4 regions of the Pseudoalteromonas sp. 20-MNA-CIBAN-0454 genome follow, and region 3 is predicted to be linked to each of the others. Evidence: predicted binding sites of a transcription regulator. Region 3 holds the regulator's gene; each other region holds the start of a gene.
The links. Region 3 encodes sigma-54, which starts transcription at its own class of promoters, with help from an activator protein. Its sites were predicted from a motif close to GTTGGCACGNNNNTNGNNT; they were not measured.

Region 1: a site for sigma-54 is predicted at 1,754-1,772, ahead of AAEZ22_RS11290 (BON domain-containing protein). Genes of this name have one in related genera too.
Region 2: a site for sigma-54 is predicted at 1,706-1,724, ahead of dps (DNA starvation/stationary phase protection protein Dps). Genes of this name have one in related genera too.
Region 4: a site for sigma-54 is predicted at 1,360-1,378, ahead of glnA (glutamate--ammonia ligase). Genes of this name have one in related genera too.

What each region holds. Positions count from the first base shown of each region.
Region 1 covers NZ_JBEOOB010000020.1:70,440-73,635, forward strand. Annotated here, with positions in the region: gene AAEZ22_RS11280 (GGDEF domain-containing protein) at 1-510, shown strand, start outside; gene suhB (inositol-1-monophosphatase) at 582-1,385, opposite strand; gene AAEZ22_RS11290 (BON domain-containing protein) at 1,808-2,371, shown strand; gene AAEZ22_RS11295 (YqaE/Pmp3 family membrane protein) at 2,447-2,605, shown strand; tRNA gene AAEZ22_RS11300 (tRNA-Ile) at 2,912-2,988, shown strand.
Region 2 covers NZ_JBEOOB010000044.1:20,520-23,715, forward strand. Annotated here, with positions in the region: gene AAEZ22_RS16440 (TonB-dependent receptor) at 1-277, opposite strand, end outside; gene dps (DNA starvation/stationary phase protection protein Dps) at 1,128-1,643, opposite strand; gene gss (bifunctional glutathionylspermidine amidase/synthase) at 1,938-3,196, opposite strand, start outside.
Region 3 covers NZ_JBEOOB010000011.1:8,342-11,537, reverse strand. Annotated here, with positions in the region: gene lptC (LPS export ABC transporter periplasmic protein LptC) at 1-16, shown strand, start outside; gene lptA (lipopolysaccharide transport periplasmic protein LptA) at 6-551, shown strand; gene lptB (LPS export ABC transporter ATP-binding protein) at 548-1,273, shown strand; gene AAEZ22_RS07190 (RNA polymerase factor sigma-54) at 1,343-2,836, shown strand; gene hpf (ribosome hibernation promoting factor) at 2,863-3,150, shown strand; gene ptsN (PTS IIA-like nitrogen regulatory protein PtsN) at 3,155-3,196, shown strand, end outside.
Region 4 covers NZ_JBEOOB010000012.1:36,083-39,278, reverse strand. Annotated here, with positions in the region: gene typA (translational GTPase TypA) at 1-923, opposite strand, end outside; gene glnA (glutamate--ammonia ligase) at 1,433-2,839, shown strand; gene AAEZ22_RS07835 (DUF4124 domain-containing protein) at 2,955-3,196, shown strand, end outside.

The DNA of each region.
Region 1 (3,196 bases), on a different contig from region 3:
ACACAAAAGGCGTTTTCATTGGCGTATTTAGATTTGAACCATTTTAAACAGTTTAATGATTTGTTTGGTTATGCTAGCGGCGATAGTGTAATTAAACTATTAGCAAATATTACGATGCAGGCGTGTAGTAATACAAACAGTTTTTTTGGCCATATTGGCGGCGATGACTTTATGGTGCTATTTGATGATAATAATGCTGCCGCAGTGTGCGAGCATATTATTCGCCAATTTGAAATAGAATCACAGGTGTTTTTTAGTTCCGAACATATTAAAAATAAGGGATATTGGAGTGCAAATAGAGAAGGGAAGCCACAATTTGTGCCATTAGTAACACTGGCAATAGGCTTAGTTACTCCCGATTTACACCATTATAAGAATAGCCATCAGGTTGCAGCATTGGCAAGTAATGCTAAAAAATCAGCAAAGCGCTTTGCTCATAGCCATTTGTTTTTATGTCAGCGTAGTAAGCCAAGTAGTGTGGTTGCTAGGTTAGAAAAACAAGCAGTTTAATCGTCATAAATAATTTTTTGCAGACAACAAAAAAGGAGCCTAAGCTCCTTTTTTAAACCATGCAGTTTTTATTAACGAAGTAATGACTCAGTTAATACAGGGCGAATTTCGCGAATTATTGCTTGAGTTAGCTTAGGTGCGCCACAGATAATGTTACCACTATTGTTATAGTTTACGCCGCCAGCAAAATCTACAACCATGCCGCCTGCTTCTTTTACTAATAGCTCGCCTGCAGCAGTATCCCAAGGTTTTAAACCAATTTCGAAAAAGCCATCAACGCGTCCAGCAGCAACATAAGCCATGTCTAGCGCAGCAGAGCCCGCACGACGGATATCAGCTGTATGTATGAATAAAGCTTTAAACGCTTCTGTGTATGCATCTAGGTGTTGTTTTTGCTTGAAAGGGAAGCCAGTAGCTAAGATTGAACCGCCTAAATCAACTGTTTTAGAAACGCGTAAACGTTTGCTATTAAGTTGTGCGCCTTGACCACGAGAGGCAGTGAAAAGCTCACCACGAATTGGATCATAAATAACGGCTTGGTCTAAACGACCTTTTACTTTAAGTGCGATAGAAACCGCAAAATGAGGAATACCCTTGATGAAGTTAGTTGTGCCATCAAGCGGGTCAACAATCCATTGGTAATCTGCATCTTTACCTTTATGCTCGCCTAATTCTTCACCAACAATGCAGTGATCAGGGTAAGAGCGTAAAATGGTGTCGCGAATTATAGCTTCAGCTTCTTTATCAATGTTAGTCACTAAATCGTTAGTGCCTTTTTGTTGAACTTCAACTTTTGATAAATCTTCACTTGCACGAAGTATAATTTTGCCTGCGTTACGCGCAGCGCGAACCGCAATGTTTAACATTGGATGCATGGTATTACCTTTGGGTTGTAAAAGAACGTTTATATATTTTAGCTGGCGTATTTTAGCGACTTTTGCCATAAAGTAAACAACAAAGCCTAAATACTTTTGTTTGTTTTTTATACTTGCTTGATGTGCAGAGCATTTTATAGAAATTCAGCATTGATGAATCTGCAAAGCACTTTTTAAATGTGTTCTAGTGCTTTAAAAATTTAGCATGTTTTTTACTCTTTAACCTGGGCCCAAGTTAAAAGCTATGAACATGCTTTTATTTTCACTACTGAGAACTTTTTACCGATAAGTCGGTAAAAAAGTGATGTATACAAAGTAAAGTTATTTTATATCCCGCCTTAACTATCTGATTTTACTTATTTATTAAAGTTGGCCTAAAGCTGGCATTAGTTAAAGTGTCTTTAATCAAAAGGAGAAAGATTATGAAAACATTTAACAAATCTATCATTGCGGCGTTAGTTTTAGGTACTACGGCTATGGGTGCTCAAGCGAGCAGCTGGGAAAATGAAAGTAAAGATGCTTGGATTGATGGTAAGGCTGAAACAGTGCTTCTTATGAACACTAACCTCAATAACTTTGACATCAACACTGATGTAAAAAATGGCAAAGTTATACTAACAGGTAAAGTTAATAGCGAACTCGACAAAGAGTTAGCAGAAGAACTTGTACTGAGTTTAGATGGTGTAACCGATGTTGATAACCAGCTTACTGTTGTGAAAAACATGAACAGTAAAAGCCATGACAACATGAAAGATGATGATGGTAGCGGCTTAACCGACGCTAAAATTACCACAGTCATCACAACGCGTTATTTATTTAACTCAGAAGTTGGTGGTACAAACATTGATGTAGATACTGACAACGGTGTAGTTACTCTTACCGGTACAGTGAACTCAGATGCTGAAAAACAGCTTGCAGTAAAAATTGCTAAAAATGCAGAAGATGTTCGCGATGTAGTAGATAAACTAACGATAGTTGCAAAGTAACATAGTATTTATAAAACCCAGCTCTGCTGGGTTTTTGCTTATAAGTTTTTTAGTTTATAAATAAGGAGAATATTTATGGATATTATACGTATTATTTTTTCAATCTTACTGCCACCACTGGGAGTATTTTTACAGGTGGGTTTAGGCTTACATTTTTGGATAAATATTTTACTTACGTTGTTTGGTTACTTCCCTGGAGTAATACATGCAATATACATTATCGCAAAAAAATAATTCATTTCTGTTTGTCGCGTAATATAAGCTGTAAGTTGCTTATTTAAAGCCCAATTTTTAAATTACGCGATATACAGCCTTCCATTTCACTTTTACTTAGCTGCCAGTATTAACCCTAAATTCTGCAAATTTTAATATTATACCCATAAAAAGATTACTATTTAAGCAGTTAGACCATTGATTGTTAAAATAAAGACTTTTGCTAGTGACAAGCCTCTAAAAACTTTTTATACTGCACCCCGCTTTAGTCGCTATGTGACTAAACGCTTCTTAAAAAATTAACTGTTTACAGTTATACAAAAAGTTGGCCCCTTAGCTCAGTTGGTTAGAGCACACGACTCATAATCGTTAGGTCCCCAGTTCGAGTCTGGGAGGGGCCACCATTTTTAAATATACCTACTAAAAATCATTCCAATCATTAACTAATGAATAGCTCTATGTTGTGTTAATTACACTTTAAGTATATTTTTGCCTGTTTCATTATAAAATAATAAATAGAATTGTTTTACGGCAATAAAAAATCCCTAGTTAGGGATTTTTTACAGAGTACTTATTAACGCTTTTAAGTTAATACCTATATTATTAATAACA
Region 2 (3,196 bases), on a different contig from region 3:
TATTATTGTCTGGTAATTTACCAATGTCTTCAGCAACAACAGCATCAACAATACGACCGTCAGTACGTTTAAGCATTGCAGCTGCTTTCATACTGTTAAGAATTCCTTTTACTTCAATAACCTCTATGTTTTTATCTGCTGTGGCTGAGGTGTTTTCAGACTCTTGTGCAGCTAAAGTAGATGATGTCATTAAAATAAGTGCGGCCGCGCTAATAAGTGCAGGATTACTTTTATGTTGTTTATTGATTAGTGAGGAAGTAATTCGATTAAGCTTCATGTATCTCTCCCGTTTGGGTAATTGTGTGTTGATGATGCGCTTTGGTTTACCAATTTTTCAGCGTTTTACTTTTTTTGGTAATGCGTAAAGTGTGGTTAAAATTAGTCCAATTAAGTTTTAATTTCAAGCTTTGTTTACCAGTAATGTGAATTTGGTATTACAATTTTGGTTTCTTTTTGTTTAATATTTAACAAATTTAACAAGTTATGTTTTTAATTTATTTTGTAATCGCAGTTAAAAAGTTTAATTTAATGTTGGTATATAGGTTTGTTATTGCTATTTATTAATTATAATTTTTAAAAGCAAGGTGAGTTTAACCTTACTTATTTGGGAAGATTGGGGTTTTAACCTATAAAAAATTCATTGTTTTAGATAAGAAAGTGCTGATAAGTACCAAGGCGATAAAAAGAAATTAACTTACTGAGGGTGTATGAGGCGTTTATTTAAAATAAGAAATGTAAATTACTTACTGGTAATGGCTTTGTAGTTTTTATTTTAAGTTTAAAACTTAGTTGGTTAACCAATTTGGTTGCTAATATAAATAAAATATCGACTGGTAATAATAGTATAAAATTTAAATGCAGATGTACGAGGGGTTAATCGGGGGAAGTTCTTTTTTATGCATTTGCTGAGCGTGACAATATTTAATGGCTACTTGAGGGTAAACTTTTTAAGAGCAAAATGCAGATACTTTGCTATGTATGATGTGCAATTATTTTAGTAGGTTATTATTTTAGTAAGTTATTAGCACTTAAAAAGCCCGCATTATTAATAATGCGGGCTTTTCTTAATTTTAAATTATTAACTAACAATAAATATTTAGCTATGTATGCCAGTTATAATAGTGCACCTACTTTTGTAGTTCACCTGTTGATGATTCAAGGTGAGCACGAATAAACCATTGAAATTGCTCTAGCTCAGCTAGTTGGCTGGTGATCATATCCTCAGAAACCGGATCAAGATCAGCAAGCGTATCTATGGCTTTACGATGATCGCTATTAATACCGCTATATACATTATCGAGTGCACTTAAATGCTCGGTAACGAGGGCTTTACCAATTGAGTACTCGTCCCATGTACGGCGATCAACAATTGATTTTGGCGTACCAACAGGTACTCCACCTAGCGTTGCGATGCGCTCAGCAATGGTGTCTGTCATTTCGCGTACAACCGCAACTTGTGGGTCTAGCATTTCATGCACGCCAATAAAATTAGGGCCAACTACGTTCCAGTGAATATGTTTAAGGGTAAGTTGTAAGTCAATTAGCGCAACCATACGATTGTCGAGTGTAGAGATAGTTTTTTCTGCTGAATCGTTACTCATACCTGGAGCGGTAAATTTAGCTGTTTTGTTACTATTACTCATAATTTCTCCTACTTAATTATTTTGCCCATTAATTACTATATGAACATACTTTACTTTATTTAAAGCAATCACCATGCCGAGAAGGGATTTTAAATAAAGTTGTTTATATACAATCAGATAGGGTTTTCAATATGAGGGGAAGAATGATGTTAAATATTACATATTTGAAAACTATGCACTTTTTTGTAAATTATGCACAGTGTAATAAATATAATAGCTAAAGGGCTTAGCTATTATATTTAATACTAAGCCCTAAAACTAAGCCCGCAAAGTATTGTTTATTAATTTGACGAGTTATTCAATCCGCAGTGCCATACAGTCACTATTGCCATTAATAATCATGCTTTTATCGACTCGCACACCCGCACCAGAATATTTTCCTGCTGTGGTAAAACTGCATATTTGTACAAAGTAATCGTCTACTTTTGGTAGCGCAAATAATTGCTGATATATTTGCTCTTGGGATGCAAAGTGTCCGGCGGTTTCCTCAATGGTTTGTTGTTGCTGATCGACTAGTTGAATATTTGCTCCGCAGCGGCCAACAATGGGTTTTACTACATAGCCGGTTTGTAATAATTCATCACTGAGCTCAAACGCGGTATTGAGCAAATATTTATGATTAGGAAATAAACTCCACAGCACCGGTAAGATTGCTTTATTACTGGGGATCAGTGTCCATAGTGGTTCAAAAACCATGACATTTTTACGCAATAATACATCAGCCAACCGCGGGGTTTCTCCTGCTTGCCATTGCGGCTCAAAATTATGATTTTGAGCTTGATCAGCCTCGCATTCTTCACGAATTTGCTCAAGTGCAGTTTCCCACGACCAGGTTTTCCATACATAATTAAGTTTATTGCCATCGGCATCAATAATATTGCCAAAGGCATCCCAAGACAGAGTATTTAAACCAATAATAATTTTGCACTCAAAACCTGCTGCCGCAATTGTTTCTTTCATAAATAAAGCGTGGTAATGCTCTTCTGGCTCGTCATCTTGAAGAATATGAACTAAACCTTTTACTTCACTTTTTCGCCACGCTTTTACTAAGTCTTTAAATAAATCTTGGCCTGCATCAATACCCGTTTTAACCCCAAAGTGCTTTGCCCATTTACCCTGAACTTTACCGCTTTCCATATAACACGAAGCGGAGTCGCAGTTGTATTCATACACTTTTAAGCCTGCGGGGGTTAGTGCAAAGTCAAAGCGACTGGTGATCAATTGATTTAAGCGGTTATCCCACGATTGACGAATTTTATTGAGTACTACTTCAGGTAAATTAAACTTTTTTAATAGCTCAGGGTGCTGTAACACATAATCGGTGGCATGCATAAATAAGCCATGCAGCTCATTAGTGGCGTGCTCAATGGCTTGTTGGGCTGTGTGTGAAATAGTAAAGTAGCTATGTTGATCCTCTGCATTGGAGGTAAGCTTGTGGCCTTGCATCATGTCTACATAGGCGGCTTCGTCATCATTAGCAATATTTAACCATGACTTTGCAGCTTGGCCTGTATCGGCAATATAATTAGATTTTATTGTAAATAAATCGGTGT
Region 3 (3,196 bases):
ATATTATGACCAATAACCTTGCAAAAATACTTATTATTCCATCGCTTATACTTGTATTTAATAGTAATGCGGCAGAGCAAAGTACTTCCCCATTAGCTAATCAAATTTCTATTAGTGCTGACCGCCAAGAAGGCCAACTAAAAGAAAACGTTGGTATTTTTGAGAAAAACGTCGAGATAATTCACGGTAATCGTCGTATCACCGCCGATCGTTTAGAAGTACATAAGCGCGACGAACTTGGCGGTAATAAACAACTATTAATTGCCACGGGCAGCCCTGCATATTTTGAAGAAAAGCAAGCAGATGGCACTGTCATGAGCGCCAGCGCTAACGAAGTACGTTACGATGTAGCGAAACGTTTTTTAACCCTGGTAGGAGATGCAAACATTTCTCAAGCTGGGCAAAAAATTACGGCTAAAAGCATCACCTACGATATAGAGCAACAGCTTATAAGCGCTGAAAAAGATGAAAACTCAACTGATCGGGTACACACTATTTTAGTGCCTGTAGACGTAAAAAAAGAACAAAAACTCAATAAAGGTCAGCCATGAGTACATTAAAAGCAGAGCTATTAGCAAAAAGCTATAAAGGCCGTGAAGTTGTTAAAAATGTAGGACTTGAAGTAAAAGCTGGCAGCATTGTTGGTTTACTTGGCCCAAATGGCGCAGGTAAAACCACTACCTTTTACATGATTGTAGGCTTAGTTCATAGCGACAAAGGTAAAATATTAATTGATGATAACGATATTACCTTACTTCCTATGCACAGCCGTGCTCGTTTAGGTATTGGTTATTTACCACAAGAATCTTCTATTTTTAGAAAGCTCACTGTGTATCAAAATTTAATGGCTATTTTAGAAACGCGTAAGCAACTAAATAAACAAGCCAGGGAAGAAACCCTAAATAGTTTATTGGACGAATTTAGCCTGCAACATATTCGCGACAGCTTAGGTATGGCGCTATCTGGTGGTGAACGTCGCCGCGTAGAAATAGCACGTGCTTTAGCTGCAGATCCTAAATTTATATTGCTTGATGAGCCCTTTGCTGGCGTGGATCCTATTTCAGTACTCGATATTAAAAAAATTATAGAACACCTTAAAAATCGTGGTATTGGCGTACTAATTACCGACCACAATGTAAGGGAAACCCTTGATGTTTGTGAAAAAGCCTACATTGTTTCTCATGGGGAGCTAATTGCATCTGGTACTCCTGAATTTGTATTAAACGATAAAACAGTACGTGATGTTTATTTAGGCGAGCAGTTCAAACTGTAATATTTATGTTATTACTATAAGCATCTGCTAAGATTAATCATATCAATTTATAAGGATTGTTAGAGATAAATGAGGCAATCATTACAGCTGCGCATGGGCCAGCAACTTACAATGACTCCGCAACTGCAACAGGCTATTCGCTTATTGCAGCTTAGTACCTTGGATCTCCAGCAAGAAATACAAGAAGCACTTGATAGCAACCCATTACTTGAAGTTGATGAACAAGATTACACGGAAGAATCAGCAGGTAAAAACGAGCAAAAAGCAGATGACATTACTGTTAGCGCCTCTGCTGACGACACCCCAAGCGAGTATGAGCAAGATAGCGGCGAAGCACTAAATAAAGACACCATAAGCGACGACATGGCCATGGATGTATCATGGGATGAATATATGAGCGCAGCGCCTGCCTCTTCATCAGGGCCAATGCCTGAAGATGAATCTATTTATCAAGGTGCATCAACCGAAACCCTGCATGAATACTTAATGTGGCAATTACAGCTCACCCCTTTTAGCCCTACCGACGAAGCTATTGCCATAGCTATCGTTGAAGCCGTAGATGACTCTGGTATTTTAACCCTCAGTTGCGAAGACCTTTTAGCAAGCTTTAACCAAGAAACTGACGACGAACACGAAGTAGAACTAGATGAAATAGAAGCAGTGCTAAAGCGCATTCAATTATTTGATCCTGTTGGTATTGCAGCTCGCAGCTTGCAAGAATGCTTATGCATTCAATTAAATCAATTTGATAAAGACACCCCTTATATTAACGAAACAAAAATGGTGTTAACTGATCATATCGATTTACTCGCTGCTCGCGACTATCGTACGTTAATGAAAAAAACTAAGCTCAAAGAAGAAGAGCTTAAAGAAATAATGACACTTATTCATACGCTTAATCCTAAGCCTGCGGATACTATTGTCAGAGAAGAGTCTGAATACGTTATACCTGACGTGTCTGTTAAAAAAATAAAAGGCCGCTGGGTGGTAGAGCTAAACCCAGATAGCATGCCAAAAATACGTGTTAACAGCCAATATGCGGCTATGTCTCGTACAGTAAAATCCAGCGGTGACAGCCAATTTATTCGCTCGCACTTACAAGAAGCTAAATGGTTTATTAAAAGCCTAGAAAGTAGAAACGAAACACTCCTGAAAGTAACTAATTGTATTGTTAAGCAGCAACAAGCGTTTTTTGAACATGGCCCAGAAGCCATGAAACCTATGGTATTAAACGATGTTGCCGAAATAGTTGAAATGCACGAGTCGACTATTTCACGGGTCACTACGCAAAAATATATGCACACTCCACGTGGCATTTTTGAGCTTAAGTACTTTTTTTCAAGCCATGTAAGCACCGAAAATGGTGGCGAATGTTCATCAACTGCCATACGTGCCCTGATTAAAAAGTTGATAGCTGCAGAAAACTTAGCCAAACCATTGAGTGATAGCAAGATTGCAGATATATTGGCTGAGCAAGGAATTAAAGTAGCTAGACGGACAATTGCAAAATATCGCGAATCTCTGGCTATTCCCCCGTCGAATCAACGTAAAAGCTTGATTTAAGACGTACAACAAAGAGGAAAATGCTGATGCAACTAAACTTAACTGGTCGTCATGTAGACATTACAGACTCATTAAGAGACTATGTAAATAATAAATTTGCAAAGCTGCAAAGACACTCAGATCACATAACTAATGTGCATGTTATTCTCGATGTAGAAAAATTAAGTCAAAAAGCTGAAGCAACAATTTTTGTAAGTGGCGCTGAGCTATTTGCATCGACCGAACACCAAGATATGTACGCTGCCATTGACTCGTTGATTGACAAACTCGATCGTCAAGTAATTAAACACAAAGAGAAGTTTGCTCGACACTAACACTATGAAATTAAGCTCACTTATATGCCAGGACTGCAGCAAAGCT
Region 4 (3,196 bases), on a different contig from region 3:
ACTGTTGGCTCATCAACACTTAGTGGTGGTAATGCTTCAACGTTAGTAGGACAACAAACAGTATCTGAAATCTTAAGCTCGCCAATACCGGTTACAGTAACAATGTTACCTGCATAACCACGGTCAGTTTCGATACGGTCAAGGCCTAAGTAGCTTTGTACTGTACCAATTTTACCGTTACGTTTAGTACCATCAGCACTAATAATAGTTACTTGTTGGTTTGGAGCAACAGAACCACGCTTGATACGACCAACACCAATTACACCCACGTATGAGTTGTAATCAAGTTGAGAAATCTGCATTTGGAAGTCACCTTCAGGATCTGCATCTGGTGGTGATACTTCGTCAACGATCATTTGGAACATGGCATCCATGTTATCAGATGGCTCGTCTAAATCTAATGTTGCCCAGCCGTTGATTGCTGATGCATAGATTACTTTAAAATCTAACTGCTCGTCAGTGGCGCCTAAGTTATCGAATAAATCAAAGATTTGATCCATAACCCAATCAGGACGTGCACTTGGCTTGTCGATTTTGTTAATTACTACGATTGGCTTTAAACCTTGCGCAAATGCCTTTTGCGTAACAAAACGCGTTTGTGGCATTGGGCCTTCTTGAGCGTCAACAATTAGTAATACTGAGTCAGCCATTGAAAGTACGCGTTCCACTTCACCACCGAAATCGGCGTGTCCTGGAGTATCTACGATATTAATGTGGTAGCCGTTCCATGAAATAGCGGTGTTTTTCGCTAAAATGGTAATACCACGTTCTCTTTCTATATCGTTTGAATCCATCACGCGCTCTTCATTACCGCCGCGTGTTTCTAATGTGCCTGAAAACTCAAGCAGTTTGTCAACCAGTGTAGTTTTACCGTGGTCAACGTGGGCGATAATTGCTATATTTCTTATCTTTTCGATACTCATTAATATTCACTCAGAGAAATTGAATCTCATTGATCCTGCAGGGGCTTACGCACTCACCTGCGTTTTCACGAGATGTCCCAGCATAGGATTTAAAAGGGCGCATATTATCCCTTATAAATGGAATGGATGAAAGTTTATCCAAAATAAATTTGCAAACTTTCTGGTTTTTTTATTTAACCTACTGTTTTAAATTAACTAATTATAAAAATAAAATTTTTAATATTTTTATAAAAACCTCCACTTTAATGACTTTATTGCTATTTTGGTCAGTCTTTTGTATTTACTTTATGTTAGTCTATCACGATTAAATAGCGAGCAACTTTTTACTCTGTAACTGTTGCACTATATTGAAGCATTTACGCACCACAATGGTGCGCATTAGAAACAGCCGTTATTACTTTTGTATTTTTTATGTTTATAAACATTAAGTTACAATAGTGGCACAAAATCAGCTTATAAAACACAAAGCATTTAAGCAGCAATAACAAAACCTTATAGTTGGAGGACACATGTCGCAATCGGTTTTAGATTTTATTAAAGAAAATGACGTTAAGTTCATTGATTTACGCTTTACTGATACCAAAGGTAAAGAGCAGCATATTTCAATTCCTCATCACCAAATTGATGAAGACTTTTTTGAAGATGGTAAAATGTTCGATGGTTCTTCAATTGCTGGCTGGAAAGGCATAAACGAATCAGACATGGTGCTAATGCCTGTTGCTGAATCAGCTAAGCTTGACCCATTCACTGAAGAAGCCACATTAATTATACGTTGTGACGTAGTAGAGCCTTCTACATTACAAGGTTACGAGCGCGATCCACGCTCTGTAGCAAAGCGTGCTGAAGAGTATATGCGCTCTACAGGTATTGCTGATACGGTTTTATTTGGCCCAGAGCCAGAGTTCTTCGTATTTGATGACGTAAAATATAAAACAGACATGTCTGGCTCTATGTACAAAATCGATTCTAAGCAAGCTGCTTGGAACTCAGATAAAGAATACGCAGACGGCAATACAGGTCATCGTCCTGGCGTTAAAGGCGGTTACTTCCCAGTTGCTCCTGTTGATGACTTTCAAGATTGGCGCTCTGCTACTTGTCTAGTATTAGAAGAAATGGGACAAGTTGTTGAAGCACACCATCACGAAGTAGCAACTGCAGGACAAAACGAAATTGCTACGCGCTTTAATACTATGGTGATTAAAGCCGATGAAATTCAAGAAATGAAGTATGTTATTCATAACATGGCTCATTTATACGGCAAAACAGCCACTTTTATGCCTAAACCTATTGTTGGCGATAACGGCTCTGGTATGCATTGTCATCAGTCGTTAGCTAAAGACGGTGTTAACTTATTTGCAGGTGATAAGTACGGCGGTCTTTCTGAAGATGCGCTTTATTACATTGGCGGTATTATTAAACATGCTAAAGCAATTAATGCGTTTGCTAATGCCTCTACTAACTCGTACAAACGTTTAGTACCAGGTTACGAAGCACCAGTAATGCTTGCATACTCTGCACGTAACCGTTCTGCATCAATTCGTATTCCGGTAGTACCATCAGCTAAAGGTCGTCGTATTGAAGTACGCTTCCCTGATGCAACGGCTAACCCGTATCTTGCTTTTGCTGCCATGCTTATGGCTGGCCTTGATGGAATTAAAAATAAAATCCATCCTGGTGATGCAATGGATAAAGATTTATACGACCTACCTGCAGAAGAAGCAGCAGAAATTCCAACCGTTGCCTCTTCATTAGAAGAAGCACTGGCATCTCTTGATGCTGACCGTGAGTTTTTAAATCAAGGTGACGTGTTCTCTAATGATTTAATTGATGCTTACATTAAACTTAAGAGTCAAGAAGTTGAAAGACTTAACATGACAACGCACCCAATTGAGTTTGAAATGTATTACAGCTGTTAATTTTAATTAACAGTTATAAAATATACCTTTAAGCCCGCTTTGCGGGCTTTTTTAATGGTAAATTAGTACTTTCTCCACTAAAGTAAAGTTAATGTTAAAAATGCAGGGTTGCAGAGTGAGTAGCAAGATTTTATTACTACTAATTACTTCATTATTAAGTGTTTGTAGTTACGCTGGTGAAAAAAAAATTTACGCATGGAAAGATAAAAATGGCGTACTGGTGTTTTCAGATACCCCCCATATTGGCGCCAAAGAGATAAAACTCACCAGCCAAGATTTAACCATGCCTGCAACAAATACTGATATATTAAATAATCAAACTAAAGCGCAGCCGGTTGCATTTAGTATTGGTATTGC